Regions from separate parts of the Streptomyces sp. NPDC060031 genome, predicted to be linked through region 3. Evidence: riboswitches for the same ligand, from Rfam matches in the RefSeq annotation. Region 3 holds a riboswitch; each other region holds the start of a gene.

What was found. A riboswitch is a leader RNA that binds a small molecule or an ion and turns the genes downstream of it on or off. The one in region 3 is predicted to bind thiamine pyrophosphate.
Region 1: another riboswitch for thiamine pyrophosphate. It lies ahead of thiO (glycine oxidase ThiO); the one in region 3 lies ahead of ACFWB8_RS06655 (thiamine ABC transporter substrate binding subunit).
Region 2: another riboswitch for thiamine pyrophosphate. It lies ahead of thiC (phosphomethylpyrimidine synthase ThiC); the one in region 3 lies ahead of ACFWB8_RS06655 (thiamine ABC transporter substrate binding subunit).

What each region holds. Positions count from the first base shown of each region.
Region 1 covers NZ_JBHWVM010000009.1:34,399-45,284, forward strand. Annotated here, with positions in the region: gene ACFWB8_RS05785 (ATP-binding cassette domain-containing protein) at 1-669, opposite strand, end outside; gene ACFWB8_RS05790 (SAV_6107 family HEPN domain-containing protein) at 896-1,405, shown strand; gene ACFWB8_RS05795 (class I SAM-dependent methyltransferase) at 1,479-2,237, shown strand; gene ACFWB8_RS05800 (DUF3040 domain-containing protein) at 2,498-2,899, shown strand; gene ACFWB8_RS05805 (DUF4126 domain-containing protein) at 2,977-3,612, shown strand; gene ACFWB8_RS05810 (phytoene desaturase family protein) at 3,645-5,069, shown strand; gene ACFWB8_RS05815 (hypothetical protein) at 5,063-6,001, opposite strand; gene metF (methylenetetrahydrofolate reductase [NAD(P)H]) at 6,053-6,967, opposite strand; gene thiE (thiamine phosphate synthase) at 7,037-7,687, opposite strand; gene ACFWB8_RS05830 (Rv2175c family DNA-binding protein) at 7,804-8,169, opposite strand; gene ACFWB8_RS05835 (NAD(P)/FAD-dependent oxidoreductase) at 8,284-9,504, opposite strand; TPP riboswitch at 9,584-9,696, shown strand; gene thiO (glycine oxidase ThiO) at 9,694-10,875, shown strand; gene thiS (sulfur carrier protein ThiS) at 10,872-10,886, shown strand, end outside.
Region 2 covers NZ_JBHWVM010000091.1:595-6,878, reverse strand. Annotated here, with positions in the region: gene ACFWB8_RS30225 (cupin domain-containing protein) at 1-145, shown strand, start outside; gene ACFWB8_RS30220 (DUF5326 family protein) at 290-517, shown strand; gene ACFWB8_RS30215 (IclR family transcriptional regulator) at 808-1,554, shown strand; gene ACFWB8_RS30210 (SsgA family sporulation/cell division regulator) at 1,651-2,100, shown strand; gene ACFWB8_RS30205 (YibE/F family protein) at 2,234-3,574, opposite strand; TPP riboswitch at 3,689-3,832, shown strand; gene thiC (phosphomethylpyrimidine synthase ThiC) at 3,827-5,611, shown strand; gene ACFWB8_RS30195 (aldo/keto reductase) at 5,733-6,284, shown strand, end outside.
Region 3 covers NZ_JBHWVM010000010.1:88,653-99,538, reverse strand. Annotated here, with positions in the region: gene rpsB (30S ribosomal protein S2) at 1-436, shown strand, start outside; gene tsf (translation elongation factor Ts) at 572-1,408, shown strand; gene pyrH (UMP kinase) at 1,571-2,350, shown strand; gene frr (ribosome recycling factor) at 2,436-2,993, shown strand; gene ACFWB8_RS06665 (phosphatidate cytidylyltransferase) at 2,993-4,063, shown strand; gene rlmN (23S rRNA (adenine(2503)-C(2))-methyltransferase RlmN) at 4,157-5,269, shown strand; TPP riboswitch at 5,328-5,437, shown strand; gene ACFWB8_RS06655 (thiamine ABC transporter substrate binding subunit) at 5,519-6,616, shown strand; gene ACFWB8_RS06650 (ABC transporter permease) at 6,676-8,292, shown strand; gene ACFWB8_RS06645 (ABC transporter ATP-binding protein) at 8,292-9,317, shown strand; gene ACFWB8_RS06640 (cytochrome P450) at 9,314-10,567, opposite strand; gene ACFWB8_RS06635 (NAD(P)/FAD-dependent oxidoreductase) at 10,581-10,886, opposite strand, start outside.

The DNA of each region.
Region 1 (10,886 bases), on a different contig from region 3:
GTCCTCGGGGGCCTCGCTGCACACCGCGAGGACGGTGGTCCCGGCGGCGGCGATGGAGCGGAGCAGGGCCCAGGCCTCGGCGCGCTCGGCGTCCGACAGCTTGAGATCGAGGTCGTCGACGGCCAGCAGCCGGGGCGACCCCAGCAGGGCGATGGCCACCGACAGCCGTACGGATTCCAGGCGCTCCAGGTCCCGTACGGAGGTGCGCGGGCCCTTGGGCAGGGTGGCCAGGTCCAGTCCGGCGGCGGCCAGCGCGGCGTCGATCCGGGCCTCGCCGGCGGCGCGGCGCTCGGTGCGCCGGCCCAGCAGGGCGCGGAACGGGCCGTCGTAGCGGCGCTGGAGCAGCGCGCCCTCGCGCAGCTGCTCGGCGACGGTGAGGGCCTGGTCGAGGTCGTTGACCCCGGGGACCGGACCGAGTGCGCTGATGCGACGTGCCGCGGCCATCTTCTTCGGCAGCGGGTGGCGGCCGATCTCGGCGCGGCCCTCGGTGGGCTTCATCCGCCCGGTGAGGGCGAGGAGGAGGCAGGTCCGGCCGCTGCCGGAGGGGCCTTCGACCGCGATGATCGAGCCGGGCGCCGCGTCGATCCCGACGCCCCGGAAGACCCAGCCGCGCGGGCCCTTGAGTCCGAAGTCCGCGGCTTTGACGGACGCGCCGTGCGGGCTGTCCACGCCATCCCCCTTCTTTTTGAACTGACCGGTCAGTTCAAAAACTAGCACCTTCAGAGACATCCGGCGCGCGCAGGGGGGAAGTTGTCTCAAATGCGCAGGTCAGCGCGATTGTCAGTGGGTCCCGTCACGATGAATGCACGGACCGGCACAGCGCCGGGCCGCACGGACACCGCACCGCCACCGCACCACGCAGGAGCGCCTCGCGCGCATCGACAGGAGGTTCGTCATGGCCACACCGTCCCCGTCCCCTGTCCACCCCGTCCCGCGGAAGTCGGCGGCCCCTCCGGCCGCCCTCGACCTGCTCGCCAAGGCCCGCAGCGGCCTGGCCGAAGCCGCCCGGCTGACCCGGCCCAACGAGCAGTACGCCACCGCCCATCTCGCCGCCCTGCGCACCGCCGCGGCCGTACTCGCCGCGCGCGGGCGCCCCGAGCCGGTGAGCCCGCGGCGGCGGCCCCGGATCCGCAGCGCGTGGGAGGTGCTCCCGGAGATAGCGCCCGAACTGGCCGAGTGGAGCGCGCTCTTCGCCTCCGGCGCGGCCCGCCGGGCCCGGGCCGAGGCGGGCATAGCGGATGCGGCGACCGCGCGGGACGCGGACGATCTGGTGCGGGCCGTTTCGATGTTCCTGCGCCTGGTGGAGCGGATGCTGGAACTCCACCCGCCCGCCGCTCAGGGTCTGCCGCAGACCCTGCCGCAGGTCCCGCCACAGTCGCGCCCGGAGCACCCGGACGCGGGATGAGCTGCCCGGCGGCCCGAGGCAATAGGGTGGGGCGAAGACCGCTTTCCCGTACCGCGCCGAGGAGCCAACAGTCGTGTCGGACACTTCCCGCCCCCGTGCCTCCCTTCGCACCGCCGTGGTGTGGGAGGTCCTCAAGGAGGCGCTCGACCGCCGGGTGAAGGCGACCGGGCGGGATGTGCTGGACGTGCTCGACACCGGCGGCGGCACCGGCAACTTCGCCGTGCCGGTGGCCCGCCTGGGCCACCGGGTCACCGTGGTCGACCCCAGCCCGAACGCGCTGTTCGGGCTGGAGCGCCGGGTCTCCGAGGCCGGTGTGGCCGACCTGGTGCGCGGCGTACAGGGCGATGCCCAGGGCCTGCTCGATGTCGTCGAGCGCGAGTCGTACGACGTGGTGCTCTGCCACGGCGTGCTGGAGTACGTGGACGAACCGGCCGAGGGCGTGGCCAACGCGGTGGCAGCCCTGCGCCCCGGCGGCATCCTCAGCCTGCTGGGCGCCGGGCTCGGCGGGGCCGTGCTGGCGCGCGCGCTGGCCGGGCACTTCGTCGAGGCCCGTACGGCGCTCACCGACCCGGCGGGCCGCTGGGGCTCCGGCGACCCGGTGCCCCGCCGCTTCACCGCCGAACAGCTCGGCGAGCTGGTCGGCGGAGCGGGCCTGGCGGTCGGCGCGGTGCACGGCGTGCGGATCTTCGCCGACCTGGTCCCCGGGGGCCTGGTGGACACCGAGCCGGGCGCGGTCGAGGCCCTGCTCCGCCTGGAGGAGGCCGCCGCCGAGCTGCCCGCTTTCCACGCGGTCGCCACTCAGCTGCACGTCCTGGGCGAGAAGCCCGCCTGATCTGCGGAGCTTCCCGGCACGGGGTGGGCCACTCCCCCTCCGAACCGCCGCCCGGCCCCGTATGATCGGGAGCAGTGACCGGCATGCCGGACGGATCATTGGGGAATAACGCCCCAGCGACCGCTCGCACGGCGGTACGGTTTCGCGCAGCGATTGATGAAAGTGGCGTAGAGGGCGGGTATCACGGGGGCGATTCCCCGCCTATCCTGAAGGGGACCCCTGGTCGCTACCCCCGCGACCGACGGATGAGGAGGACTCCCGTGCCGCTCTCGGAGCACGAGCAGCGCATGCTCGAGCAGATGGAGCGAGCGCTGTACGCCGAAGATCCCAAGTTCGCGACAGCGCTTGAGGGAAGCGGACTGCGTACGTACACCCGGCGACGGGTCTACCAGGCAGTCGCGGGCATTGTGGTGGGTATCGCGCTCCTCATGACCGGTGTGATCGTGCCGAACGTGCTCTGGATCAGCGTGGTGGGTTTCCTCGTCATGCTGGGCTGCACCGTTCTCGTGGTCACCGGTTGGCGCAAGGCACCCAAGCCCGGTGAGCAGCCCGCCTCCGGCAGTGCAGGCGGTTCGGCCCACGGCCAGAACCGGCAGCGTCGGTCGATGATGACCCGCATCGAGGAGCGGTGGCAGCGCCGCCGCGACGAACAGGGGCAGTAGACCCCGCTCGGATACACAGGTGAGGGGATGACCGCCGGATGGCGGTCATCCCCTCACTTTTCCGTCATGATGAGCCGGTGAGTGTGCTCCCCCTGGTCTTCACCAGCGGCTGGGCCAGCGGGATCAACGCCTATGCCGTGGTCCTGCTGCTCGGCATCTTCGGCGCGACCGGTGTGACCGACGAGGTCCCGGCATCCCTGCAACGCACCGACGTGCTGATCGTCGCGGGCGTGCTGTTCCTCTGCGAGGCGGTGGCCGACAAGATCCCGTACGTGGACTCGCTCTGGGACGGCGTCCACACCGTGATCCGCCCGGTGGCCGGCGCGGTGATCGGCGCACTGCTGGCCGGGCAGAGCGGCTCGCTCTCCGACATCGCCGCCGGCGCCGTCGGCGGCTCCACCGCCCTGGCCAGCCATTTCGTCAAGGCCGGCACCCGGATGGCGATCAACACCTCGCCCGAGCCCTTCACCAACATCGCGATGAGCACCGCCGAGGACCTCGGGGTGGCCGGGATCGTCACCTTCGCGATATTCAACCCGCAGGCCGCCGCGATCATCGCTGCCGTGCTGCTGGCCATCGGCCTGGCGCTGCTGATCTACCTGTGGAGCAGGATCCGCCGCTTCCTGCGCCGGCGTGCCCAGCGCCGCGAGGAGAAACGGCTGTCCTCCGAGGCGCGGGCGGCCGCCGACGCCGCCGGGGCACCGCCCCGCTGAGCTGCCCGTCAGCTCTCGATAGGCTCAGCCGCATGGCACGAATTGCGGTGATCGGCGCCGGCATGGGCGCGATGGCGACGGCGGCCCGGCTGGCCGTGGCGGGGCACCGGGTGACGGTGTACGAGCGCGGGACGACGTACGGGGGCGCGGTCGGCCGCTTCGAGCGCGACGGCTTCGCCTTCGACACCGGTCCCGGACTGCTGCACCTGCCCGCCGTCTACCGCGACCTGTTCGTCAAGACCGGCAAGCGGCCCCTGGAGGACTGCGCCGAGCTGGTCCAGGTGGACCCGGCCGTCCGGCACGTCCTCGCCGACGGCCGCGAGGTCACCCTCCCCAACGCCTCGCGCGGCGCCGCCGCCGCCGTCCTCGACCAGGCCTTCGGACCCGGCGCCGGGGAGCGGTGGAGCGGGGTGCTGGGCCGCGCCCGGGACGCCTGGGACGCCACCCGCCGCCCCCTGCTGGAGGAGCCGCTGCGGCCCGACTGGCAGGTTCTGGGCCGCGACCCGTACCCCGCGGTGCGCAGGAGCGGTCTGCTGCGCAGGCGGCCGCCCACGCTGGCCGAGGTGGCCGGGCGCGAGCTGGGCGGTGACGGCCTCGGAGAGCTGCTGACCGGCCGCGTCCGCGCGTACGGGGTCGATCCGGCGACCGCGCCGGCCGCGGCGGCCGTGCTCCCGTACATGGAGCAGACCTTCGGCAGCTGGTACGTGCGCGGCGGGCTGCGGGCGCTGGCCACCGCCGTGTACGAGCGGTGCCTGGAGCGGAAGGTCGCCTTCGTCTTCGGCGCGGACGGGGACGTACGGGAGGTCCTCGCGCGCGGCGGCCGGGCGGCCGGGCTGCGGCTGGCCGACGGCACCGAGGCGGAGGCCGACTTCGTGGTCTGCGGCGTGGACCCCAGGCAGCTGGGGGTGGAGTCGGCGCCCGGCGGCGTCCCGGCCCGCGGGGCCGACACGGCGAGCCGGGTCACCCTGTTCCTCGCCCTGCGCGGCGCCCGCCCCGCGGACGCCGTACACCGGACGCTGGTGCACTCCCCCGGGCCGCTGGTCACCGTACTGCGCCCCGACGACCCGGCGACCAGGCCCGACGCGGACCACGAGGCGGTCACCGTGAGCGCCGTCTGCGCCCCCGGGCGGGTGGCCGGCGGCCCCGGGGCCGGGGAGCTGCTGGACCTCGCCGAGCGGGCCGTACCGGGGCTGCGGGAGCGGCTGCTGTGGCACGAGGTGCGCACCCCCGCCGACGTCGAGGCGGCCACGGGCGCGCTCGGCGGTGCGGTCCCCCCGCCGGCCCTCGCGGGGGCCGACGGCCGCGGCCTCTACCCCTCCAACTCCACGGCCCTGCCCGGGCTGTACCTCGCGGGCGGCTGGGCGCACCCCGGCGGCGGGCTGGCGCACGCCGGGATGACGGGGGCCCTGGTGTCCGGGCTGATCGTGGAGGGCGCGGAGTTCCGCGGCTCTCAGTAGCGGTACTGCTCGTACTCGCCGGTGTACGGGTACCCCTGCTGCGGCTGCCGGCCAGGCTCCTGCTCGGGGTAGGGCCGGCCGTACTCGTCGGTGGACCGCTGCTGCGGGACCCAGACCCCGCCGGGCGGGGTGTCCATGGAGTACTGCTGTTGCTGCGCGGCCGCGTACGGGTCGGGGGTGTACTCGGCGTAGGGGGCGTAGTCGTACGGCTGCTGCGGGGCGACGCCGCCGCCGGTGCCGATGTACGGGTCCGAGTAGGCGGCGTAGACCTGCTGTTCGCCGCCCGTCTGGTAGCCGGAGTCGTAGTCGTACCCGCCGGAGCCGCCCTGCCCCTGGGGGTCGTAGTACGCGGCGTACTGGTGGGAGTCCTGCTCGGCCGTGGTGAACGGCGAGGCGAAGGCCGCCGTGTCGGCGGCGGGCGCGAAGCTCTGGATCCCGTACGACCCGGTGTCCTCGGGCAGTGGCTGCGGGCTGTAGAACTCCCCGGCCCCGGCGGACGGGGCGTCCGAGGGGTTCGGGGCGTCCGAGACGTCGGAGGCCTGCTGCTCGGCCGCGGATCCGTCCTGGTCCGTGTCCTCGGGCCCGTACTCGAGCGCGGTGACCCGCAGCGCGGGCTGGGGGCGCGGACCGCCCGCCGCCCGGCGGCGCCGGGTCGGCGGCTGCACTACGGGCACACCGCCGCGGCGCAGCGCCCAGCCGGCCTCGAAGCCCTTGCGGAAGGAGAGCGTCACCAGGATCTGGCCCACGGCGAACGCGGCCGCGCCGGCCGCGATGACGAGCACGGACGGCAGCACCACGCCCGCGACCACGCCGAGGAAGCCGGCGAAGGCGAGCAGGCGCCAGCGCAGCCGGGCCTTGTACTGCATCAGGACCTCGGCAAGCAGCCACAACGCGACGAACCCGAACGCGGTGTAGAGGACCGTCATTCCCATGCATGGCCCCTCTCGGTACGGCTGACCGCCCAGGAAACGGGGGCCGGCCGATCAGGCCCGCTGGTGCAGACCCAGATTCTCGTAGATCTCGAGAGTCGCCGTGGAATTGTTCAGCGTGATGAAGTGCAGTCCCGGGACACCCTCGGACAGCAGCCGCGCGCAGAACTCCGTGGCGAACTCGATGCCAATGGAGCGTACAGCGGCCGGATCGTCCTTGACGGCGAGCATGCGTTCTTTCACATCTGCGGGGAAGACCGCGTTACTGAGTTGCGGCAGCCGGTCGAGCTGCTTGATCGCCACAACAGGCATGACCTCGGGGATGATCGGGGTTTCGCAGCCCGCCTTTTCGACGCCGTCGCGCAGCCGCAGATAATTCTGCGGATCGAAGAACATCTGGGTGATCGCATAGTCGGCGCCCGCACGGCACTTGTCCACGAAGTGCCGGATGTCCGTGTCCCAGTCGTCGGAGCGCGGGTGCATCTCGGGGAAGGCCGCGACGCCGACGCAGAAGTCACCCGACTCCTTGACCAGACGGACCAGGTCGGCGGCGTAGTGGACACCCTCGGGGTGCGCCACCCACGCGCCCATCGGGTCGCCCGGCGGGTCTCCGCGCACGACGAGCATGTTCCGGATGCCGGCGTCGGCGAACTGGCCGATCACATTGCGCAGCTCGGCGACCGAGTGGTCCACGGCGGTGAGGTGCGCGACCGGGGTCAGGGTGGTGTCGGAGGCGATCTGCTCGGTCGCCCGGACGGTGCCGCCGCGGGTGGAGCCGCCGGCTCCGTACGTGACGGAGACGAAGCTCGGGGATACCGCCTCGACCCGGCGCAGCGCGTTCCAGAGGTTGCGCTCGCCCTTCTCCGTCTTCGGGGCCCAGAACTCGAAGGAGTAGGAGCGCCCGGACGCGAGGAGGTCGCGGACCGTGTGTGCGCGATCCGACCAGGTGGAGGAGGTACCAAGGGCCATACGGGCAGGTTAGACGCGGCCCGGCGGACACCGAAGCCCGGTCCATCCCTTGGACACGTTTTTGGACACTCAGCCGCTTGCGCGGGCGCGGACCCGCTTGGCGAGGTCGGCCGCGGCCGCGCCCGGGTCTGAGGCCTCGGTGAGGGCGCGGACGACGACGACACGGGTGGCGCCGGCGTCGAGGACCTCGTCCAGATTCGTACCGTCGATCCCGCCGATGGCGAACCAGGGCCGGTCCTGCGCCAGCGAGGCGGCGTACCGGACGAGGCCGAGGCCGGGGGCGTGCCGTCCGGGCTTGGTGGGGGTCGGCCAGCAGGGGCCGGTGCAGAAGTAGTCCACCCCCGGCTCGGCGACGGCGGCATCGACCTCGGACTCCGCGTGGCAGGACCGGCCGATCAGCACGCCCGGGCCGAGGACGGCGCGGGCGGCGGGGACGGGGATGTCGCCCTGGCCGAGGTGCAGTACGTCGGAGTCGATGGCGTGCGCGACGTCGGCGCGGTCGTTGACCGCGAGCAGCCTGCCGTGCCGGCGGGCCGCGTCCGCGAAGACCTGGAGGTGCTCCAGCTCCTCGCCGGCCTCCATGCCCTTGTCCCGGAGCTGGACGATGTCCACGCCGCCGGCGAGGACCGCGTCGAGGAACTCGGGGAGGTCGCCCTGCCGCTTGCGGGCGTCCGTGCACAGATAGAGCCGGGCGTCGGACAGCTGGGCGTTCGCGGACATGGGTACCCCCGGGTGGTAAGCGGTGCAAGCAGTGCGCGGTGTACGGGGGGACGGCGCGGCCGCCCCGCCCGTACACCGCGGTTGGATCGTGTCTCAGCTCGGAGCGCTCGGAGCGCTCAGAGGGCGAGCGCCTGAGCGCGGCGCTTCACCTCCGTGCCGCGATTCTCGCTCAGCGCCTGGGCGGGGGTGCCGGGCAGGGTCGGGTCCGCGGTGAACATCCACTCCAGGATCTCCGCGTCGGAGAAGCCGTCGTCGCGGAGCACGGTCAGCAGGCCGACCAGGCCCTTGACGACCTTGTCGCCGTCGATGAAGGGAGCGGGTACCTGCAGGGAGCGGTTCTCGCCGCGGCGCACGGCGAGCAGCTGACCTTCCTTGACCATCTGGCGGACCCGGGTCACTTCGATGTCGAGCATCTCCGCGATGTCGGGGAGGTAGAGCCAGGCGGGGACAAGGGCGTCGATCTTTGCGTCAATCTCGGTCACGGGCACAAGCCTGCCATCTCGGACTCGCCCCCGGTACCCGAGCCGCCCCGTCCGGGTTCCCCCGGCTCTGTCCCGGCCCTCTCGCGGCCCCCCCTCGCGGCTCCTTCCGGGTGACTACGCGGTCGCCGCCTTGAGGGGGACGGCGGGGTCGGCGACCTTGGCCGGGTCGACCGGGGTCGCCGATCCGATCAGCTTGCGGCCCTGGGCCAGGTCGCGCGGGCGGCCCACCGCCAGCACCGCCACCAGCGCGCCGTCCCGTACCCAGCACACCGACCAGGTCGGCTCCGCCGGATCGCCGCGCCACAGCATCGCGTCGGCCCCGCCGTGGTGGCCGGCGTACTGCACGAACCGCCCGAACTGCTCCGACCAGAAGTACGGCACCGGGTCGTAGACCCGTACGGGCTCCCCGGCCAGGATGTTCGCCGCGACGACCCGGGGGCCCTGCAGCGCGTTGTCCCAGTGGTGCACGAGCAGCCGGGCCCCGTACCGCCCCGACGGGAAGGACGCGCAGTCGCCGACCGCGTACACCCCGGGCAGGGAGGTCCCGAGGTGGGCGTCCGCCGTCACCGAGCCGTCCGCGCCCCGCTCGATCCCCGTCCCCGCCAGCCAGGCCGTCGCCGGCCGGGCGCCGATGCCCACGACCACCGCGCCGGCCGCCAGCTCCCGGCCGTCCGCGAGCAGCACCCGGCCGGACTCCACCGAGGCCACCTTCGCGCCGGTGACCAGTTCGGCCCCGGCCTGCGCGTACCAGTGCGCCATCGGGGCCGCGACCTCGGCCGGCAGCGCTCCCGCGAGGACCCGGTCGGCCGCCTCCACCACGGTCACGGCGCAGCCCGCCTCGCACGCGGCCGTGGCGAACTCGGCGCCGATCCAGCCCGCCCCGACGACGACGATCGCCGGCGCCGAGGCCAGTACGGGCCCCAGCCGCGCCGCGTCGTCCAGGGTGCGCAGCAGGTGCACCCCGGGGACGCCCTCCGAGCCGGGCAGGGTCACCGGTTCGGCGCCCGTCGCCAGCACGAGCACCCCGTACGGGACGGGGCCCGCCTCGGTGTCGAGCAGGCGCTCGGCGGCCCGCAGCCCGGTGACCGTCGTCCCCAGCCGCAGCTCGATGCCGAGCGCCTCGAAGTCGATGTCGAACGCCGAGTCCTCGGCCTTGCCGAGCAGCACCGCCTTGGAGAGCGGGGGGCGGTCGTAGGGCTGGTGGGGCTCGGCGCCCAGCAGGGTGACGGGTCCGGTGAAGCCCTGTTCGCGCAGGGCAACCGCCGTCTGCACCCCCGCCATTCCGGCGCCCACTATGACGACGCCGCTGTCAGTCTCTTCCGTCTGGTCGCTCACGCCGCCCACATTAGGGGGTGTCGGGTGAGACGCGGAGGCAGGCTTACCCGGCCGTCGGCGGCGGGGTTAGTCTGGCCACCGTACCTATCGCGGGAGTCCGGGCGCACCGGGCTGAGAGGGAGGCTGGCCGGCCTCCGACCGTACGAACCTGATCCGGGTCATGCCGGCGAAGGGAGGGGCTGGACGCCCATGCACTCATCTCGTAGAAGTCCGGGAGCGGGATACGACGTCCTCGTCATCGGGGGCGGGATCATCGGCCTGGTCACGGCCTGGCGGGCGGCCCGTGCGGGTCTGCGCACCGCGCTCGCCGATCCGGCGCCCGGCGGCGGCGCCGCCCAGGTCGCGGCGGGCATGCTCGCCGCCGTGACCGAGCTCCACTACGGCGAGGAGACCCTGCTCGGGCTGAACCTCGCCTCGGCCGCCCGCTATCCGCAGTTCGCCGCCGAGCTCGCCGACGCGAGCGGCGGGCTGGACATCGGCTACCGGGCCTGCGGCACCCTCGCCGTGGCGCTCGACGCGGACGACCGCCTCCACCTGCGCGAGCTGCACGCCCTGCAGCGTCGCTGCGGCCTGGAGTCACAGTGGCTGACCGGGCGCGAGTGCCGCCGCCTGGAGCCGATGCTGGCCCCCGGTGTCCGCGGCGGACTGCGCGTGGACGGGGACCACCAGGTGGACCCCCGCCGGCTGGCGGCGGCGCTGCTGGCCGCCTGTGAGCGGGCCGGCGTGAGCATCCACCGGGCGGCCGCGGAGCGGCTGCTCGTCACCGCCGACCGGGCCCGGGGGGCGCGGCTGGACGACGGTACGGAGCTGCTCGCCGACCAGGTGGTGCTGGCCGCGGGGTCGCTCAGCGGCCGGCTGGCGGGCGTACCGCCGCAGGTGGTGGCTCCCGTACGGCCGGTCAAGGGCCAGGTGCTGCGCCTGACCGTGCCGGCCGCCTGCGCGCCGTTCCTGTCGCGGACCGTACGGGCCGTCGTGCGGGGCAGCCACGTCTACCTGGTCCCGCGCGAGAACGGCGAGCTGGTCATCGGCGCCACCAGCGAGGAGCTCGGCTGGGACACCACCGTCACCGCCGGCGGGGTCTACGAGCTCCTGCGCGACGCCCACGAGCTGGTGCCCGGCATCACCGAACTCCCGCTCACCGAAACCCGGGCGGGGCTGCGGCCGGGCTCGCCCGACAACGCGCCGCTGCTCGGCCCGACCGAACTGCCGGGCCTGCACCTGGCCACCGGGCACTACCGCAACGGGGTGCTGCTGACCCCGCTCACCGGGGACGTCATGGCGGAGCTGCTGACCACCGGCGAACTCCCGGAGATCGCACGCCCCTTCACCCCGCGCCGTTTCGCCCTCACGCCTCAGGAGTCCTGCGCATGACCGTCTCCGTC
Region 2 (6,284 bases), on a different contig from region 3:
CCGCGCTTCGATCACGGTGGGAGAGGAGACCACGACGGTGGCGAACGGCAGCGTGGTCTACGTCCCGGCCGGGGTCCCGCACAAGTTCCACCACATCACCGAGAACCTGAAGGTGATGGTGGTCTTCTCCCCGCCGGAGGCGTGAGCGGAGGCGCCCGGGTGAGGGTCGGGCCCCTGATCCCCCTAGGGGGCGGATCAGGGGACTCCGGGGGCTCGCGGCCCTCCGCCGGCGTCCATGGCCTCCTAGCATCGAAAGCAGGAAGTCACGGACGAGGAAGAGGTTGAGGACATGGACGGCATCCGAGAGACATTCGCAGGCATGCCTTGGTGGGTTAAGTGGGTCGCCGTTCCGCTGCTGGTGCTCTTCGTCTTCGGCGGTGTGATCACCAGCGTGCTGGCCACGCTGATCGGAATCGTCTTCAAGGTCCTGCTCTTCGCCGCTCTGGTCGGCGGTCTGGTCTTCCTCGTGAAGAAGTTCAGCGGCAGGAGCTCGAAGTCCTCCTCTGGCGAGTGGTAGGCGAGTGTTAGAACGGCGCAAGCCGGCCGGTAACGGGATTAACCCAGGTGAGGGAACGTGACACCCCAAACCGCTCACACTGCGGGAATCGGCGGATAGAGTGGCAATCTGTGCCGCCACCTGGGCCCGAAAGCCGGTATCACCGCCCTGACCTGCGGTGATGTACAGCAACTCGCCGAGCACGACCCCCAGGAGCCACGGCACGCGCGGGGGCGGCCCCCGCAGGGCGGGCCCCCACGGCCCGCCGCCACGCCTGGGGGTGAGCTTTGTCTCCGGTTCGCAATGCCGGTGTGCCGACTCTGATCGGTTCGGTGCAAAGGGCGCTGAGGCTGCTCGAAGCGGCGGGTTCCCATAGCGAGGGAGCTCCGGCGAAGCAACTGGCGCGCGAGGCCGGGCTCCCGCTTCCCACCGCGTACCACCTCCTGCGAACCCTGACCCACGAGGGCTACCTGCGCCGGGAGAGCGGTGTGTTCGTCTTGGGTGACGCCGCGGGGCGGCTGGCCGGCGGCGGGCTCCAGCAGAAACGTCGCAGCATGATCCTCGACTCCCTCGCGCACTTCCGCGACGCGGTCGAGGCGCCCGTCTACTTCGCGGTCTACCGCGAGGGTGAGATCGAGGTCGTGGGCGTATCGGACACCCCGGCCCACCCGGCCTGCGAAGAGTCGGCCGATTTCCGTGCGACCGGCCACGCGCACGCCATCGGGCAGTGCCTGCTCGGACAGCTCGGCGAGAAGACGCGCAAGGACCACTTCGACCGCCACCCCGTCCAGGCGGTCACCCAATACACCGTGGCCGATATGCGGACCCTGGAGGAGCGCATCGGTGCCATGGGCCGGATGCAACCGGTGACAGAGCGTCAGGAATATGTACTGGGCACGGTGTGTGCGGCCATTCCGATCACCGCCGGCGATACCGCCGCAACCATGGCCATTTCCCTTCCCCTGCATCAAGAAGCCCGGTTGCTCTATGCGGTCGATCGACTACGGAGTGAAGTAGGCGCGCTGTTGAGCACCCTCTCGTTCTCTATCAGTATCTGAAAACTCACTCCTTGTGATCTGCTGGCGCTTCCACCACTCTTGTCAAGAGGGCCCTGGGGGATCATTCCTGGCCACTTCCACAACAGCGGGGTACGCATGCGCGAGTCGGTACAGGCAGAGGTCATGATGAGCTTCCTCGTTTCCGAGGAGCTCTCGTTCCGGATCCCGGTGGAGCTCCGGTACGACGCTCGTGACCCCTACGCAATCCGCCTGACCTTCCACTTGCCCGGAGATGCGCCCGTGACATGGGCGTTCGGCCGGGAACTACTGCTGGACGGCATCAACAAGCCGTGCGGTGACGGCGATGTGCACATCGCCCCCACCCATCCGGATGAGCTGTCGGACGTCCACATCCGGCTCCAGGTCGGGGCCGACCGGGCACTGTTCCGTGCCAGCGCGGCGCCGCTCGTCGCCTTCCTCGACCGCACCGATCGACTGGTTCCGCTCGGTCAGGAACGAAACCTGGGCGACTTCGAAGAGAACCTGGACGAGGAGCTCGGCAAGATCCTGGCCGAGTCCCGGCAGAACGAACAGAACGCGGGCTGACCGCCGGACGCACCGCACCGCCGGCTCAGCGTGCCGACGCGCTGAGTGCACCGCCTTGCCGCTCCCGTACGACGGGCGGTGCGTGCGGCCTGACCAGCCGTGCCGCCGGTCCGCGCAGCGGGAACCACCTCGTTCAGCGCTTGCGACGCCGGCCCCGGCCGCCGCGGGCCGGCCCCGAAGCCACCGCGTCGCCCGGGGATCCCGGTCGGTCGGCAGAAACCACCAGTGCGGCCAGCGCCGTTGTCACCGGCACCGAGGCCACCAGGCCGATCGAGCCCACGAGGGTTCGCACGATCTCCTCCGCGACCAGCTCGCTGTTGGCCACGGATCCCATGCTGCTGTTGGCGATCGAGAAGAGGAGCAGCAGCGGCAGCGCGGCACCCGCGTAGGCCAGAACCAGTGTGTTGACCACCGAGGCGATGTGGTCCCGCCCGATCCTGATGCCCGCCCGGTACAAACCACGGGGGCCCATCGCCGGGTCGGCCTGGTGGAGTTCCCAGACCGCCGAGGTCTGGGTGACCGTCACGTCATCGAGCACACCCAGCGATCCGATGATCACTCCCGCGAGCAGCAAACCGCTCATGTCGATGCCCGGGTAGAGCCCGTGGATCAGCCCGGTGTTGTCGTCGGTGTTGCCGCTGAGGAACGCCCAGTCGATGAACAGCGAGCCCAGCAGGCCGATCAGCAACAGTGAGACGAGCGTGCCCAGGACGGCGACCGACGTACGCGCCGTGAGCCCGTGGCACATGTAGAGCGCGATCAGCATGATGGCGCTGGCCCCGACGACCGCGACGACCAGCGGGTTCGAGCCCTGCAGGATCGCCGGGAGGATGAAGAGGGTCAGTACGGCGAAGCTGACGACGAGCGCGATGAGCGCGAACAGCCCGCGCATCCGGCCGACCAGGACGACGGCCACGGCGAAGATGCCGGCCAACAGCGCCATCGGGAGCTTGCGGTTCACGTCGATCACGGAGTACTGGAGGTCCCGGGGGGCGTCCGGCGCGTACGCGACCACGACGTCCTGACCATCCTTCAACTGCCGCGGCGCGCCCGGCTGGACGATCTCCACGAAGGTGCGGCCCTTGTCCGGTCCGGTGGCGACCTCGACGGTGGCCTTCTTGCACTCGCCGGTCTGTGCGGCCTGCGCCTCGCGCCCCTCGGGTGTGGAGGTGTCGCCGGTGGGCGGTACCTGCGAGGCGTTGACCGATTTGCAGTCGACCTGCGACAGCGAGACGACCTTGCCCTGCTGGGTCTGGCGGTCGAAGCCCACGCCGGAGCGCTCGTGGGCGGGGGCGCCGCCCGGCCAGAGCACCACCATGCCGATGAAGACGGCGGCGGCGAAGGGGATCAACACGGCCGCGATGACCTTGCGCAGGTGCTTCGAGACCGGGGCCGCCGGGCCGTGGCCGTGGGAATGTCCGTGCGAGTGCCCGGGGTCCGCATGCGCATGGTCGGCGTGACCTGGATGAGCCATGGGGGCGGTGTGCTCGGTGGGGGTCTGCGGCGAGGACGTCACCAGCAGATCATCGCAACAGATGAGGGGGCCCACTGTTCAGCACGCCACACATGACGCTAGCGTGGGGGCACCTTTGCACAACGCGGGAGCTCGGAGCACCGGGCTGAGAGGGCGCTGATCACCGTACGCGCGGGAAATGCGTACGGGAAAAGGCTGCGTCGACCGCCGAACCTGTTACCGGGTAATGCCGGCGTAGGGAGATCAGGTCTCATGACCATTCAGGACGCACGCACGCCTGCCGTCAGCCAGGACGCCGACGGCCAGACCGAGAGCCAGCCCGGCTGGCACAAGGGCTACCTGGCGGGCTCCCGCCCGGACATCCGGGTGCCGGTCCGCCAGGTCCACCTCACCAACGGCAAGGACGTGACGCTCTACGACACGTCCGGTCCGTACACCGACCCGCAGATCGAGACCGACGTCCGCCGGGGCCTGGCGCCCCTGCGCGAGAACTGGATCATCGGCCGCGGCGACACCGAGGAGTACGCGGGCCGCCCCGCGCGCCCCGAGGACGACGGCATCAAGCACACCTCGCCCCGCGGTGGCCTCAAGAACCTCGACGCGGTCTTCCCGGGCCGCCCGCGCCAGCCCCGTCGGGGCCGTGGCGCCGCCGTCACCCAGCTCGCGTACGCCCGCCGGGGCGAGATCACCCCGGAGATGGAGTACGTCGCCATCCGCGAGAACGTCTCCCCCGAGGTCGTCCGCGAGGAGATCGCCGCAGGTCGCGCGGTGCTTCCTGCGAACGTGAACCACCCGGAGATCGAGCCGATGATCATCGGCAAGCGCTTCCTGGTGAAGGTCAACGCCAACATCGGCAACTCCGCGGTCACCTCCTCGATCGAGGAGGAGGTCGACAAGATGACATGGGCGACCAAGTGGGGCGCCGACACGGTCATGGACCTCTCGACCGGCCGCAACATCCACACCACCCGTGAGTGGGTGCTGCGCAACTCGCCCGTGCCGATCGGCACCGTGCCGCTCTACCAGGCGCTGGAGAAGGTCGACGGCCGGGCCGAGGACCTGACCTGGGAGATCTACAAGGACACGGTCATCGAGCAGGCCGAGCAGGGCGTCGACTACATGACGGTCCACGCCGGTGTGCTGCTCCCGTACGTGCCGCTGACCGCCCGCCGCAAGACCGGCATCGTCTCGCGCGGCGGCTCGATCATGGCCGCGTGGTGCCTGGCGCACCACCAGGAGAACTTCCTCTACACGAACTTCGAGGAGCTCTGCGAGATCCTCGCGGCGTACGACGTCACGTACTCGCTCGGTGACGGCCTGCGCCCCGGCTCCATCGCGGACGCCAACGACGCCGCGCAGTTCGCCGAGTTGAAGACGCTGGGCGAGCTCAACACGATCGCCAAGCGCCACAACGTGCAGACGATGATCGAGGGCCCGGGCCACGTCCCGATGCACAAGATCAAGGAGAACATCGACCTCCAGCAGGAGATCTGCGAGGAGGCGCCGTTCTACACGCTCGGCCCGCTGACCACGGACGTCGCGCCCGCTTACGACCACATCACCTCGGGCATCGGCGCCGCGATGATCGCCTGGTGGGGCACCGCGATGCTCTGCTACGTCACGCCCAAGGAGCACCTGGGCCTGCCGAACCGCGACGACGTGAAGACCGGCGTCATCACGTACAAGATCGCCGCGCACGCCGCGGACCTGGCCAAGGGCCACCCGGGCGCCCAGGAGTGGGACGACGCGCTGTCGGACGCGCGGTTCGAGTTCCGCTGGGAGGACCAGTTCAACCTGGCCCTCGACCCGGACACGGCCCGCGCGTTCCACGACGAGACCCTCCCGGCCGAGCCGGCCAAGACCGCGCACTTCTGCTCCATGTGCGGGCCGAAGTTCTGCTCGATGAAGATCTCCCAGGACATCCGCCGTGAGCACGGCGGAGACCTGAAGGCCGAGGAGATCCAGGCGGGCATGGCGGAGAAGTCCGCGGAGTTCGCCGCCGCGGGCAACCGGGTCTACCTCCCGCTCGCCGACTGATCGCGGACGGCCTTTTCGTGAGCAGTGGCGGCCCGGCGGGGCCGCCACCGCTCACTGCCGTCCGGAGCGAAAAAGCTTGATCTGGAGTGCACTTCAACTCCTAGAGTGCGGCCGCATGAGCATGCGATACCGAATTCTGGGCGGGACCGGCATCGAGGTCAGTGCGCACTGCCTCGGCACGATGATGTTCGGAGCCGTGGGCAACCCCGATCACGAGGAGTGTGTGCGGATCATCCACGCTGCCCTCGACCACGGGATCAACTTCGTGGACACCGCCGACATGTACTCCGGCGGGGAGTCCGAGACGATCACGGGGAAGGCGCTCAAGGGGCGGCGGGACGATGTCGTGCTCGCCACCAAGGTGCACTTCCAGATGGGGGAAGGGCGCAATCGGAGCGGCAACTCCAGGCGCTGGATCGTGCGCGCCGTGGAAGACAGCCTGAGGCGGCTCGACACCGACTGGATCGACCTCTACCAGGTGCACCGGCCCGACCACGGGACCGACGTCGAGGAGACGCTGTCCGTTCTCGGTGACCTCGTGTCGGCGGGGAAGATCCGGGCCTTCGGCTGCTCGACCTTTCCGGCCGAGGAGCTGGTCGAGGCGCACCACGTCGCCGAGCGGCGGGCGCTGCCGCGGTTCCGGACCGAGCAGCCGCCGTACTCGATCCTGGCC
Region 3 (10,886 bases):
GAAGGAGCACATCGCCGTCGGTGAGGCGCGCAAGCTCCACATCCCGGTCGTCGCGATCCTCGACACCAACTGCGACCCCGACGAGGTCGACTACAAGATCCCGGGCAACGACGACGCGATCCGCTCCGTCACCCTGCTCACCCGCGTGATCGCCGACGCCGTCGCCGAGGGCCTCATCGCCCGCTCCGGCGCTGCGACCAGCGACTCGAAGCCGGGCGAGAAGGCCGCCGCCGAGCCGCTCGCCGAGTGGGAGCGCGACCTGCTCGAGGGCGACAAGAAGGCTGACGACGCCGAGGCCGCTCCGGCCGAGGCCGCCGCCGAGGTCGAGGCTGAGGTCGAGGCTGAGGCTCCGGCCGCCGCCGAGGCCGAGGTCGAGGCCGCTCCGGCCGCCGCCGAGGTTGTCGAGGCCCCGGCCGCCGACGCCGAGCAGGCCTGACCCACTGAGAGCGCCCGGCGTTCACGCGCCGGGCACTCGCAGCACGGACGATGACGGCGGGGGAGCCGCGCCACATGCGCGGCGCCTCCGCCGTTCACCCGTAGATCTACGACTTCGAGAGAGAATCCCAGACTCATGGCGAACTACACCGCCGCTGACGTCAAGAAGCTCCGCGAGCTCACCGGCGCCGGCATGATGGACTGCAAGAACGCGCTCGTGGACTCCGACGGTGACGTCGACAAGGCCATGGAAGCGCTCCGTATCAAGGGTCAGAAGGGCGTCGCCAAGCGCGAGGGCCGTTCTGCCGAGAACGGTGCCGTCGTCTCCCTCATCTCCGACGACAACACCTCCGGTGTCCTCGTCGAGCTGAAGTGCGAGACGGACTTCGTCGCCAAGGGCGAGAAGTTCGTGGCCGTCGCCAACCAGCTCGCCGCCCACGTCGCCGCGACCTCCCCCGCCGACATCGAGGCGCTCCTCGCGTCCGAGATCGAGGCCGGCAAGACCGTCCAGGCGTTCGTGGACGAGGCCAACGCCAACCTCGGCGAGAAGATCGTCCTGGACCGCTTCACGCAGTTCACCGGCGGTTACGTCTCGTCGTACATGCACCGCACGATGCCCGACCTGCCGTTCCAGATCGGCGTCCTGGTCGAGCTCGACAAGGAGAACGCCGAGGTCGCCCGCGGCGTCGCGCAGCACATCGCCGCGTTCGCCCCGCAGTGGCTCTCCAAGGAAGACGTTCCGGCCGAGAAGGTCGAGTCCGAGCGTCGCATCGCCGAAGAGGTCACCCGCGCGGAGGGCAAGCCCGAGGCTGCCCTGCCGAAGATCGTCGAGGGTCGCATCAACGGCTTCTTCAAGGACGCCACCCTGCTCGGCCAGCCGTACGCGCTGGACAACAAGAAGTCCGTCCAGAAGGTTCTGGACGAGGCCGGTGTCACCCTGAAGCGCTTCAGCCGCATCAAGGTCGGCATCTGAGTCTGTCCGTACGCGACGGACACCGGGCCCCGGTAGGGTCTGAGGCAGTCGTCCGCGCTCGCGCAGGGCGACCGCAGATCTGACGAGGAGGCCATTGCCGTAGAGGGAACCGCAAGGACCCACCGGCAATGGCCTTCTTCGTATGTGCACGAGGAGATCTCCATGAATCAGGGCGTGGACCCCCACACCGCATCCGACGACAAGAGCGACCAGGACAAGAAGGGCCGCCGCTTCATGCTGAAGCTGTCGGGCGAGGCCTTCTCCGGTGGCGGAGGACTCGGCGTCGATCCCGACGTCGTCCACGCCATCGCGCGTGAGATCGCCGCGGTGGTCCGCGACGGCGCGGAGATCGCCATCGTGATCGGCGGCGGCAACTTCTTCCGCGGTGCCGAACTCCAGCAGCGCGGCATGGACCGGGCCCGGTCCGACTACATGGGCATGCTCGGCACCGTCATGAACTGCCTCGCTCTCCAGGACTTCCTGGAGAAGGAGGGCATCGACTCGCGCGTCCAGACGGCCATCACCATGGGCCAGGTCGCGGAGCCGTACATCCCGCTGCGTGCCGTGCGCCACCTGGAGAAGGGCCGCGTCGTGATCTTCGGCGCGGGCATGGGCATGCCCTACTTCTCCACCGACACCACGGCCGCCCAGCGCGCCCTGGAGATCGACGCCGAGGCCCTGCTCATGGGCAAGAACGGCGTCGACGGGGTCTACGACTCCGACCCGAAGAAGAACCCGGAAGCGGTGAAGTTCGACGCGCTGGAGTACGGCGAGGTGCTCTCCCGTGACCTCAAGGTCGCCGACGCCACCGCCATCACCCTGTGCCGCGACAACAAGCTGCCGATCCTGGTCTTCGAACTGCTCGCCGAGGGCAACATCGCCCGCGCCGTCAAGGGTGAGAAGATCGGCACGCTCGTGAGCGACCAGGGCACCCGGGCCTGAGCCCACCGCTGCCGGGCCGCGCCCTGCCGGGCCGAGCCCGCCCCGCCCGCCTGAACCATCCGTATCTGACATGCAGGAGCACGTGGTGACCGAAGAGATCCTCCTCGAGGCCGAGGAGAAGATGGAAAAGGCCGTCGTCGTCGCCAAGGAAGACTTCGCCGCGATTCGCACCGGCCGTGCGCACCCGGCGATGTTCAACAAGATCGTGGCGGAGTACTACGGCGCCATCACGCCCATCAACCAGCTCGCCTCGTTCTCGGTGCCCGAGCCGCGCATGGCCATCGTGACCCCGTTCGACAAGAGCGCGCTGCGCAACATCGAGCAGGCCATCCGCGACTCCGACCTGGGCGTCAACCCCAGCAACGACGGCAGCATCATCCGGGTGACCTTCCCCGAGCTGACGCAGGAGCGCCGCAAGGAGTACGTCAAGGTCGCGCGCACCAAGGCCGAGGACTCCAAGGTCTCGATCCGCGCCGTCCGCCGCAAGGCCAAGGACGCCCTCGACAAGCTCGTCAAGGACAAGGAGGCCGGCGAGGACGAGGTGCGCCGCGCCGAGAAGGAGCTCGACGACACCACCGCGAAGTACGTCGCCCAGGTGGACGAGCTGCTCAAGCACAAGGAAGCCGAGCTCCTCGAAGTCTGATGAACGACTCTCCCTGGGCCGCGGAGCCGGTCGCGGCGGGTCCCGCATACGATGCGCTGGTGGGCCCGCAGACTCGGCCCATGCCCATCGTGCCCGATGCCGCCGGCCGTGACTTCGACGACCGGGAAGCACGCGATCGGGGGGCCGCCGCTGACGGCGGCCCCCCGTTCCGCGCCGAGATGCCGCCGCAGGAGCCCATGCCCAGCCCCCCGCCTTCGCAGGCACCGCAGGACGCCTCGCCCCCGCCGCCGAAGAAGCGTGCCGGGCGGGATCTGCGTGCCGCCATAGGGGTCGGCATCGGCCTCGGCGCGGTGATCTTCGCCTCGCTGTTCATCGTCAAGGCGGTCTTCGTCGGCGTCATCGTCGTCGCGGTCGTCGTGGGCCTCTGGGAGCTGACCTCACGGCTCCAGGAGAAGAAGGGCATCAAGGCGCCGCTGGTCCCGCTTGCGGTCGGCGGCGCGGCGATGGTCATCGCCGGGTACGTCCGGGGGCCCGAGGGCGCCTGGGTGGCCATGGCCCTGACCGCGCTGGCGGTGCTGGTCTGGCGGATGACCGAGCCGCCCGAGGACTACCTCAAGGACGTCACGGCGGGCGTCTTCGCGGCGTTCTACGTGCCCTTCCTGGCCACGTTCGTCGCGATGCTGCTCACCGCCGACGACGGTCCGCAGCGGGTGGTCACCTTCCTGGTCCTGACCGTGGTCAGCGACACCGGGGCGTACGCGGTCGGCTGGCGCTTCGGCAAGACCAAGCTCGCCCCGCGCATCAGCCCCGGCAAGACCCGCGAGGGCCTGCTCGGAGCGGTGGCCTTCGCGATGGTCGCGGGCGCGCTGTGCATGGAGTTCATGATCGACGGCGGTTCCTGGTGGCAGGGCCTGCTGCTGGGCCTCGCCGTCGCGGTCAGCGCCACGCTGGGTGACCTCGGCGAGTCGATGATCAAGCGGGACCTGGGCATCAAGGACATGGGCACGCTGCTGCCGGGCCACGGCGGCATCATGGACCGCCTCGACTCGCTCCTGCCGACCGCGCCCGTGGTGTGGCTGCTGCTGGCGGCGTTCGTCGGCACCGGCTGACCTGCGGGAAGGCGCCCGTACAGGCCGGGCGGTTACTCTTGGAAGGCGCGCTGCTTCTGCGGCGCGCCTTTCGTCTTACAAGGAGTACCTGCCATGGCCCGCCCCGTTCCGGGAGAGCTCACCTTCGTCGCACCGCGCGGAGTCAAGAAGCCGCCCCGGCACCTCGCCGACCTCACTCCCGAGGAGCGCCGCGAGGCGGTTGCCGCGATCGGTGAGAAGCCGTTCCGGGCCAAGCAGCTCTCGCAGCACTATTTCTCGCGGTACGCGCACGACCCGGCGCAGTGGACCGACATCCCGGCGGGCTCCCGCGAGAAGCTCCAGCAGGAGCTGCTGCCGGACCTGATGTCCGTCCTGCGGCACATCTCGTGCGACGACGACACCACCCGCAAGACCCTGTGGAAGCTGCACGACGGCACGCTCGTCGAGTCCGTGCTGATGCGCTACCCCGACCGGGTCACCATGTGCATCTCCTCGCAGGCCGGCTGCGGCATGAACTGCCCGTTCTGCGCCACCGGCCAGGCCGGCCTCGACCGCAACCTCTCCACGGCCGAGATCGTGCACCAGATCGTCGACGGCATGCGCGCCCTGCGCGACGGCGAGGTCCCCGGCGGACCGGCCCGGCTGTCGAACATCGTCTTCATGGGCATGGGCGAGCCGCTCGCCAACTACAACCGCGTCGTCGGCGCCATCCGCCGCCTGACCGACCCCGAGCCCGACGGCCTGGGCCTGTCCCAGCGCGGGATCACCGTCTCCACCGTCGGTCTGGTCCCGGCCATGCTGCGGTTCGCCGACGAGGGCTTCAAGTGCCGCCTCGCCGTCTCGCTGCACGCGCCGGACGACGAGCTGCGCGACACGCTGGTCCCCGTGAACACCCGCTGGAACGTCCGCGAGGTGCTCGGCGCGGCCTGGGAGTACGCGGAGAAGTCCGGCCGCCGCATCTCCATCGAGTACGCCCTGATCCGCGACATCAACGACCAGGCCTGGCGGGGCGACCTGCTCGGCAAGCTCCTCAAGGGCAAGCGCGTACACGTCAACCTGATCCCGCTGAACCCGACCCCGGGCTCGAAGTGGACCGCCTCGCGCCCGGAGGACGAGAAGGCCTTCGTGGAGGCCATCGCCCGCCACGGCGTGCCGGTGACCGTACGGGACACCCGTGGCCAGGAGATCGACGGCGCGTGTGGACAGCTCGCCGCCTCCGAGCGATAAATTCCGGTCAAGAATGCTCGCATTCGGCCACGAGGTACCCTGTGGCCGAACCAATTTCATATTCCGACAGGGGAGCGCCACAGCGCTGAGAGTGCGGTAACCGTCATCCGCAGACCCTCTGAACCTCGCCCCGGTCATTCGGGGTAGGAAGTTCGGTCATCACTCAAGCTGTTGCGCCCTGCCCGGCGGCCGCTCCCGGAGCGCCGGGCAGGGCCGCGTCTTCTCCTGGTCATCCAGGAGGAATCACCAGTGAGCACCACCAAGAAGATCGCGGGCGCCCTGCTCGCGACCGCGCTGGGCGTCACCACGCTCAGCGCCTGCGGCGATGCCGAGGACAAGTCCGCGGGCGGCGCCGGCGAGGCCCCGAAGTCCAAGACGGTCACCCTCGTCTCCCACGACTCCTTCAACGTGACCGAGTCGCTCCTCAAGGAGTTCGAGCAGCAGAGCGGCTACACCGTCAAGGTGCTGAAGTCCGGGGACGCGGGCGCCGCGCTGAACCAGGAGATCCTCACCAAGGGCTCCCCGCGCGGTGACGTCTTCTTCGGGGTCGACAACACCCTCCTCTCGCGCGCCCTCGACAACGGCATCTTCACGCCGTACGAGGCCAAGGGCCTGGGCGAGGTCAAGCCGGAGTACGTGCTCGACAAGGAGCACCGGGTCACCCCGGTCGACTCCGGCGACATCTGCGTCAACTACGACAAGGCGTACTTCGCCGACAAGAAGATCGCCCCGCCGCAGACGCTGGACGACCTGATCAAGCCGGAGTACAAGAACCTGCTGGTCACCGAGAACGCCGCGACCTCCTCGCCCGGCCTCGGCTTCCTCCTCGCCTCCGTCGGCAAGTACGGTGACGACGGCTGGAAGGACTACTGGAGCAAGCTCAAGGCCAATGGCGTCGAGGTCGTCGACGGCTGGGAGCAGGCCTACAACGAGCGCTTCTCCGGTTCCGCGGGCGGCAAGAAGGCCAAGGGCGACCGCCCGCTGGTCGTCTCGTACGCCTCCAGCCCGCCGGTCGAGGTGCTCTACGGCGAGCCCCAGCCGGCCGAGGCCCCCACGGGCGTGGCCACCGGCACCTGCTTCCGCCAGGTCGAGTTCGCCGGCCTGCTCAAGGGCGCGAAGAACGAGGAGGGCGGCAAGGCCCTGCTGGACTTCCTGATCGGCAAGAAGTTCCAGGAGGACATGCCCCTCAAGATGTTCGTGAACCCGGTCGTCAAGGACGCCGGGCTGCCCGAGCTGTTCACCAAGCACGGTGTCGTGATCGAGAAGCCGCAGACGGTCGCCCCGGACACCATCGCGAAGAACCGTGAGCAGTGGGTCAAGACATGGTCCGCGCTCGTCGTGAAGTAGTACCGGTGAGCAGTGCTCCGAAGGAGAGCGCGCGGTCCACGGTCGTCAGGCTGAGCCTGATGGCCGGGCCGCTCGTCTTCTTCGGACTGTTCTTCGCCTACCCCGTGGCCGCGATCGTCGGCCGCGGGCTGAAGACGGACACGGGCTGGCAGTTCGGCCGGGTCGGCGAGGTGCTGGCCCGGCCGGACATCGCCGACGTGCTCTGGTTCACCACCTGGCAGGCGCTCGCGTCGACCGCGCTCACGCTCCTGATCGCACTCCCCGCCGCGTACGTCTTCGCGCGCTTCGAGTTCCCCGGCAAGCAGTTGCTGCGAGCCCTGGTGACCGTGCCGTTCGTGCTGCCGACCGTGGTGGTCGGCACCGCCTTCCTGGCGCTGGTGGGGCGGGGCGGACTGCTGGACGAGCTGTGGGGGATCCGGCTCGACACCACCGTCTGGGCGATCCTGCTCGCGCACGTCTTCTTCAACTACGCCGTGGTCGTACGGACGGTCGGCGGCCTCTGGGCGCAGCTCGACCCGCGCCAGGAGGAGGCCGCCCGGGTCCTGGGCGCCGGCCGGTTCGCGGCCTGGCGGCGGGTGACGCTGCCCGCGCTGGCCCCGGCGGTGGCGGCCGCCTCGCTGATGGTCTTCCTGTTCACCTTCACCTCCTTCGGCGTCGTGCAGATCCTGGGCGGGCCCTCGTACTCCACCCTGGAGGTCGAGGTCTACCGGCAGACCGCGCAGCTCCTGGACCTGTCGACGGCCGCGGTCCTGACGATGGTGCAGTTCGCGGCGGTCGGGGCCGTACTCGCCGTGCACGCCCGGACCGTGCGCAAGCGGGAGACCGCCCTGCGGCTCGTGGATCCGGGGCGCACCGCGCACCGGCCGCGCGGGCTCGCGCAGCGCGGCCTGCTCGGCGCGGTGCTGCTGACGGTGGCGCTGCTGATCGTGCTGCCGCTGGGCGTACTGGTGGAACGGTCCTTCGACGCGCCCGGCGGATACGGGTTCGGCTTCTACCGGGCGCTCCAGGAGGTGGGCGCGGGCGGCGGAACCTTCCTGGTGCCGCCGCTGGAGGCGATCTGGAACTCCCTGCAATACGCGCTGGCCGCCACCGCCATCGCCCTGACGATCGGCGGGCTCGCGGCCGCGGCGCTGACCCGGCGGGGCGGCCGGTTCGTTCGCGGCTTCGACGCGCTGCTGATGCTCCCGCTCGGGGTGTCGGCGGTGACCGTGGGCTTCGGGTTCCTGATCACCCTGGACGAGCCGCCGCTGGATCTGCGGACCTCGTGGATCCTGGTGCCGCTGGCGCAGGCCCTGGTGGGCGTCCCGTTCGTCGTACGGACCATGCTGCCGGTGCTGCGCGCGGTGGACGGGAGGCTGCGGGAGGCGGCTGCCGTGCTCGGCGCGTCGCCGCTGCGGGCGTGGCGGGAGGTGGACCTGCCGCTGGTGCGGCGGGCGCTGCTGATCGCCGCCGGGTTCGCCTTCGCGGTGTCGCTGGGCGAGTTCGGGGCGACCGTCTTCATCGCCCGGCCGGACCACCCGACGCTGCCGGTGGCCGTGGCGCGGCTGCTGGGGCGGGCGGGGGAGATGAACTACGGGCAGGCGATGGCCCTGAGCACGATTCTGATGCTGGTGTGCGCGGTGTCCCTGCTGGTGCTGGAGCGACTGCGACCCGACAAGACCTCGGGAGAGTTCTGATGACGCTGCTTCGGCTGGAAGGGGTGTCGGTCCGCTTCGGTGAGCGCGCGGTGGTCGACTCCGTGGACCTGGAGGTCGCCGAGCACGAGACGGTCTGCGTGCTGGGGCCGAGCGGCAGCGGAAAGTCGACGCTGCTGCGGGTCGTCGCCGGGCTCCAGCCGGTCGCCGAAGGCCGGGTCCTGCTGGGCGGGGCGGACCAGGCGGGCGTGCCCGTGCACCGGCGCGGGGTCGGCATGATGTTCCAGGACCACCAGCTCTTCCCGCACCGGGACGTCGCCGGGAACGTCGCGTTCGGCCTGCGGATGCGCGGTTCCTCGAAGGGCGCGTACGCGTCCCAGGTCGCGGAGCTGCTGGAGCTGGTCGGGCTCCCCGGAGCCCAGGGCCGGGCGGTGGCCTCGCTGTCCGGTGGCGAGCAGCAGCGGGTGGCACTGGCGCGGGCGCTGGCCCCGTCACCGCGGCTGCTGATGCTCGACGAGCCGCTGGGACAGCTGGACCGGGGGCTGCGCGAGCGGCTGGTCGTGGAGCTCCAAGGGCTGTTCTCGCGGCTGGGGACCACCGTGCTGGCCGTCACGCACGACCAGGGCGAGGCGTTCGCGCTGGCCGACCGGGTGGTGGTGATGCGGGACGGGCGGATCGCACAGGCGGGGACCCCGCTGGAGGTGTGGCAGCGGCCGGCGTCCGAGTTCGTGGCGCGGTTCCTGGGCTTCGAGAACGTGGTCCCGGCGACGGTGTCGGGCGGGGCCGCCGCGACGGCCTGGGGCAAGGTCCCGGTGCCGGCCGGGTCGCCGCAGGGGGAGCGGCTGGTCCTGATCCGGCCGGCGGGCGTGGTGCTCGCCGCGGCCGGCCTGGGCTGCGAGGTGGTCTCGCGCACCTTCCGCGGCACGCACGTCGCACTGCTGCTGCGCCCGGAGGCGGGACCGGTGCTGGAGGCCGAGTGCGAGCTGGCCGGTGCGCCGGCCGTGGGGGAGCGGGTCGCGGTCGCGTTCGCCCCGTCCGAGGTGGTCGTGCTCCCCGGAACCCCTTAGTCGCGGATGCCGTCGCAGGCGATCGGCAGGTGGCGGGGGCCGCGCAGGACCGCGTTCTGGCGGTACGGCGGCGGGTCCTCCAGGAGCCGGGGGTTCTCCAGCCGGCGGGCCAGTTCGCTCAGCGCCAGCTGGGCCTCCAGCCGGGCCAGCGGCGCCCCGAAGCAGCTGTGGATGCCGCTGCCGAGGCCGAGGTGCTGGATGTCCGTACGGTCCGGGTCGAAGCGGTCCGGGTCCTCGTACCGCTGCGGGTCGCGGTTGCCGGAGGCCAGGATCAGCCAGAGGGACGCACCCTTGGGGATGGAGACCCCGGCGACCTCGATGTCGGCGAGGGTGCTGCGCTGGGGCAGCAGTTGGACGGGCGGCTCGTAGCGGAGCAACTCCTCGACGAGGGGGACGGCCAGGGCGGGGTCCTCGCGCAGCCGCCGGAGCACGTCCGGGTGGCGCAGCAGGGTCAGCATCCCGTTGGTGATGAGGTTGACCGTGGTCTCGTGGCCGGCGACCAGCAGCAGCGCCGAGGTGCTGAGCACCTCCATCGTCGTCATCGAGCCGTCCGGCCCCTCCGCGGTCGCCAGGTGGGACAGCATGTCGTCGCCGGGGCTCTTGCGGCGCTCCTCGATCAGCCCGGCCAGGTACATGCCGAGCTCCATCCGCACATCGGTCGAGCCCTTGTGCCGCTGCGAGGGATCGGCGTCCGGGTCGGGGTCCAGGCTCGCGGCGAGGGCGTCCGCCCACACGTGGAAACGCGGCTCGTCCTCGGGCGGCACGCCCAGCAGCCGGCAGATGACCGAGACCGGGAAGGGGTAGGAGAACTGGTCGACCAGGTCGATCCGGTCGAACCCGTCACCGTTTCCCGCGGCGACGATGCCGTCCACCAGCCCGGAGACGATGCCCCCGAGCTCACCGCGCATGTCGTGGACCCGGTGCGGGGAGTGCGGCGGCCCGAACGGGCGGTTCGTCATCCGGCGCAGCCGGTCGTGCTCCGGGGGGTCGAGGTTGAGGAAGGCGGGCGGCAGCGTCGTCTCCTCCTCCTCGGCCTGGGCCAGCGGGTCACCCTCCTTCGAGGTCAGATTGCGGCGGTCGGAGCTGATCCGGGGGTCGTGGAGGAGGCTCTGGATCTCGTAGTAGGTGCTGACGACGTACGGCCCGTCGCCCTCGTGGGACACCGGCGTCTTGCGGAGCTCCTCGTACAACGGATACGGATCGGCACGGTTCGCGTAGTCGATGATCTCCCGCAGGATGGCTTGTGTCATGGCAGGTCCTCGCTCAGTGGTGCGCGGGGGTGAAGGTCATCCGCCGGTCGGCCGGCGAGTAACCGCTCAGGGTGATCGTCGGGCCGTGCGTGGGCACTGACGGGTCCGGGAAGTCCGCGGACATCGGCTTGTGTCCCTCCGGTCTGCGGTCCACGGTGGCGAAGTCCAGCGGGAACGGCGCGGTCGTCTCGATGAGCCGCTGGTAGAAGGGCAGCCACCGGGACTGGTCGAAGGTGACGGCGCCGATGACGCGCCCCTGGTAGCCGTACACGCCGGTGAACCTGCGCTCGTCGCGCGAGCCCTGCGAGATGAGGATCTC